One region of the Marinomonas sp. A3A genome, then DNA from elsewhere that is predicted to be linked to it. Evidence: predicted binding sites of a transcription regulator. Region 1 holds the regulator's gene; the other holds the start of a gene.
The links. The regulator sigma-54, encoded in region 1, starts transcription at its own class of promoters, with help from an activator protein. The targets are predictions, from matches to a motif close to TGGCACNNNNNTTGCTNT.

Region 1 (2,465 bases):
GCAGACTCTAGACGGCAATGTGGAATAGCGATGCCGTTGCCAATGCCTGTGCTGCCTAGTTTCTCTCGACCAAGTAATGCGTCATAGATGGCTTCGTTGTCGCAATGTAGTCGATTTGAAGCGACTTCCGCAATGCTTTCAAGGACGCGTTTCTTACTAACAATATCTTGTTTTGCGAGAACGAGTTCCGCTTTTAATAATGATTTCAAGGACATGATAAAATGGTTTCCGTTTAGATCAGTCGTTTTCGTTCATTGGAAGGAGGGATGTTCATCGCCTCTCGATATTTGGCAACAGTACGTCGAGCAACCTGTATGCCTTGGTCTGCTAAAATAGCAGCTAGCTTGTTGTCACTTAGTGGTTTTTTTGCTGGTTCATCTGATACAAGCTTTTTAATCATAGCTCGTATTGCTGTAGAAGAACATTCTCCGCCAGAGGCTGTGTTGACATGGCTGGAGAAGAAGTACTTTAGCTCAAAAATACCTTTAGGTGTGTGCATGTATTTCTGGGTTGTTACCCTAGATATAGTTGATTCATGCATGCCAACTTCTTCTGCAACATCGTGAAGAACCATGGGTTTCATGGCTTCTTCGCCAAGTTCGAAGAAATCAATTTGTCGACTTACTATGCAGCTGGCCACTTTTAATAATGTTTCGTTGCGGCTCTGCAAGCTCTTCATGAACCATTTTGCTTCTTGAAGAGAGGTTTTGATGTAGGTGGCATCTTCGGCGGTTGTTGCTGTGCTAGCCATCGCTGAGTAAGTCTCATTGATTTTGATGGGCGGCAACGCGTCGTTATTTAGTTCAACTTGCCATACGTCATGGCGTTTTTTTACGGTGACGTCTGGAATAACGTAGTCGGTGTCATCTGCGTCGATCACTGAGCCAGGGCGTGGGTTAAGCTGTTGGATCAAATTGACGACTTCTTTTAGTGCTTCGTCTTTTAATTTTGTTTTGCGGCTTAACTGAGCAAAATCTCGGTTACCTAACAAGGGTAGGTAATGATCAATAAGATTGTGTGTGCTCTTGTATAGAGGGTGGCTCTGGAAAGCTTCCAGTTGCACAAGAAGGCAGTCGCGTAGGTCGATCGAGCATACGCCAACAGGGTCAAAGCGTTGTAGTCTGTGTTGTACAGCAATGACTTCGTCTAACTCAAGCTCTTCTAGTTCTGTACAAAGGGACTCACAAATGTCATCGGGGGAAATGCTTAAGTAGCCATCGGGTTGGACGCATTCAATGATGGCGTAAGCGATTTCGATGTCGCGATCTGACATGTGAGTTAAATTTAATTGCCATATTAAATGGTCTTGTATGCTTTCTGCTGGTGCATTTCGGCTTTCGAAGTCGCTATCGCCTTCGTAGCTGTTGTGATCACTGACGGCCGCAGAGCTTTGGTAGGTGTCATCCCAGTTACTGTCGATGGACAGTTCTTCTGGGATACTTTCTGTCCACTCGGACTCTACGCGTGCTTCTTCGCTATTGTTGTCGACTGTTGTATCTGCAGCACTTTTTGATTCTATACTGGCAGGGATGTCGCTATGAATTTGTTCGTCGTCGTCGAGCTCAAGTAGTGGATTAGACTCAAGGAATTCGTGAATTTCTTGTTTTAAATCCAACGTAGAAAGCTGCAGCAAGCGGATAGCCTGTTGCAGTTGTGGCGTCATGGTCAGCTGCTGACCGAGCTTTAATTGTAAAGACTGCTTCATAGAGCAACTCTTTCTTCTAATTGAATGAATTGGAACGAGTTGTGCATACTACTCCCTTTCTACAGCAATGATAAGGGGTTACAGGCGGAAGTCGTCGCCTAAATAGACCTTTTTTACTTGTTCATTGTTGATGACGGTACTGGCATCGCCAGATGCAATGATGTAGCCATTACCAACAATGTAAGCTTTATCGCAGATGTCTAGTGTCTCTCTGACGTTGTGATCGGTAATTAGGACGCCGATTCCACTCTCTTGGAGGTGTTTGATAATGTGCTTTATATCACCAACGGAAATAGGGTCTACGCCAGCAAATGGTTCATCAAGTAAGATGAATTTTGGGTTCATGGCAACAGCTCTCGCTATTTCGACCCGGCGTCTTTCTCCTCCTGATAAGGCCATTCCTAGGTTGGTGCGAATATGAGTGATATGGAACTCTTCTAAGAGCTCTTCTAGTCTTTCTTGTTGTTGCGCTTTTGTTAGTTTTTTGCGTGTTTCTAAGATGGCTAGAATATTATCCTCTACAGACATTTTTCTAAAAATAGATGCCTCTTGAGGAAGGTAGCCAACGCCTTTTTGAGCACGTGTGTGCATCGCGTCATGAGTAATATCTTGGCCGTCAATAAATATGCCGCCAGCATCGTTTGCTACCATGCCAACTATCATATAAAAGCAGGTTGTCTTGCCCGCGCCATTAGGGCCGAGTAGGCCAACGGCTTGGCCTGACTCAACGGAAATAGATACATCCTTTACGACTTGGCGT
Region 2 (2,465 bases), 1.7 Mb from region 1:
AGCACTAACTCTTCCGTCACCTGATCAATGACTTTTAAATTCATCAAGGTTTGGCTGGATACTTGAGCAACACTTTCGCCCGTCACTAAGGCTTTTGCTCCGACTTCTGACATTAACTGAGAGGCTGCTCGCAACATCATACGTTTTAGGATCACGCCCATCTCAGCGTTATCGACTTTAGTTAAAATTTCACCAACAACCGCCTCGAAAGGCACAGTAATAAATTTAACATTAAGCGCTGAACCGTATTTTTCCCAAATGAAGTTAGAGACTTGCTTTACCCCAATCTCATGGGCATCACCGCCAAGGTTAAAGAAGCAAAAGTGTGTCTTCAATCCTCGACTCATGGTCAGAAAGGAACTCACGGTAGAATCGTATCCACCAGACATTAACGACAACACTGAATCTTGCGACCCAAGCGGATAACCACCAAGGCCCTCAACACGTTGTTCAATCATCCACACTCGATTATCACGAATATCGATAGGCACTAATACTTCAGGATTTTTTAAGCGAACAGCCAAGGCACCACAACGCGCTTTTAAGCATCCGCCAATATGTCTTTCTGCATCAACTGATGTGAAGTCATGATGACCAACACGTTTGACACGAACGGCAAACACCGCATCTTTAATAACATCGCCATAAGAAAGGATGGCTTGTTCTACAATGTCATCCAGATCTACTAATGGAAATTCGCGGACGAACTGAAAATGGGCAATGCCGGCAATATTAGATAAAGCCTGTATAAAGTCTTCTCGTAATTCATCCCTATCGGAAAACACTTCAATAAAATCCCAATTGCCAGAAACAACAACATCGGCATCATGTTTTTTAAGAACCAACTTAACATTATGTCGAAGCTGTTTAATAAAAGCCTTTCTAACTGGACGACTTTTAATAGTAATTTCTGCAAAGAACTTAACAATAAATTTCATAGAGGGTGCGATTTATACCGGATATTGGAAAGGCGCATAGTATAAAGAAAAGCCAGTAGATACGAAAACGCTAAATGCGCACCAACATAGAACAAAAAGCAAAAATGATGATCAAATATGGTGCATATTAGCTTTTTTAAAGGCTGGATTTAGCTACGATTAAGTGCACCACAAAATAAAAAGCACTTATCTTATTGTAATATAAGGAATTGTTAGTCCGCACAAAATTCTGGCACAAGTTATGCTTACTATCTGTTTGATAAATAACTCGACAAATGGCGCTTTGTATTAAATATTAAAGCACCTTTTACAACGAAAAATAATTTCGCTTTAACTACGACTGGAGAACAACTATGTCAAACAAGACCCTTGCCTTGATTGCTGAGCATGACGCGAAGTGGGTTGACCTTCGCTTTACCGACTTTAAAGGTAAAGAGCAACACGTAACTATTCCAGCTATTACGGTAGATGAAGAGTTTTTTGAAAACGGCCAGATGTTTGATGGTTCATCTATCTCTGGCTGGAAAGGCATTAACGAATCTGACATGATCATGTCTCCTCAAGATGATACTGCCGTTATCGATCCTTTCACTGAAGAATCAACTGTTATCGTTCGTTGTAACATCATCGAACCTTCTACTATGCAAGGTTATGACCGCGACCCTCGCTCTGTTGCCCTTCGCGCAGAAGAGTTCCTTAAGTCGACAGGTCTTGGCGACACAGCTTTCTTTGGTCCAGAGCCTGAATTTTTCATCTTTGACGATGTTAAATGGAAAACAGACATGTCAGGTTGTTCTGTAGAAATCAACTCTGAAGAAGCTGCTTGGTCTTCTAACAAGAAATTTGAAGGCGGCAACATGGGCCACCGTCCTTTCGTAAAAGGCGGCTATTTCCCAGTACCACCAGTTGACTCTCATCACGATCTTCGTGGCGCTATGTGTAACGCTATGGAGAGTATGGGCCTTGTTATTGAAGTGCATCACCACGAAGTAGCAACTGCTGGTCAAAACGAAATCGGTGTTAAATTTAACACGCTAGTTAAAAAAGCAGACGAAGTTCAAATTCTTAAGTACTGCGTACACAACGTAGCTCACGCTTACGGCAAAACTGCGACTTTCATGCCTAAACCAATCGTTGGTGACAACGGTTCTGGTATGCACGTTCACCAGTCTTTCTGGAAAAACGGCGAAAACCAATTCGCTGGCGATCAATACGCTGGCCTATCTGAAATGGCGCTTTACTACATCGGTGGTATCATCAAGCACGCTAAAGCATTGAACGCATTCACTAATGCTTCAACTAACTCTTACAAGCGTCTTGTTCCTCATTTCGAAGCTCCAGTAATGCTTGCATACTCTGCGCGTAACCGCTCTGCTTCTATCCGTATCCCATACGTTGCAAGCCCTAAAGGCAAACGTATTGAAGCTCGTTTCCCTGATCCAACCGCTAACCCATACCTAGCATTCGCAGCTATGTTGATGGCTGGTATCGACGGCATCAAAAACAAGATTCACCCTGGAGATGCTG

Region 2: a site for sigma-54 is predicted at 1,169-1,186, ahead of glnA (glutamate--ammonia ligase). Genes of this name have one in related genera too.

What each region holds. Positions count from the first base shown of each region.
Region 1 covers NZ_CP025532.1:2,482,596-2,485,060, reverse strand. The annotation lists gene ptsN (PTS IIA-like nitrogen regulatory protein PtsN) at 1-215, opposite strand, end outside; gene CYL31_RS11585 (RNA polymerase factor sigma-54) at 233-1,705, opposite strand; gene lptB (LPS export ABC transporter ATP-binding protein) at 1,784-2,465, opposite strand, start outside.
Region 2 covers NZ_CP025532.1:785,168-787,632, reverse strand. The annotation lists gene thiI (tRNA uracil 4-sulfurtransferase ThiI) at 1-938, opposite strand, end outside; gene glnA (glutamate--ammonia ligase) at 1,292-2,465, shown strand, end outside.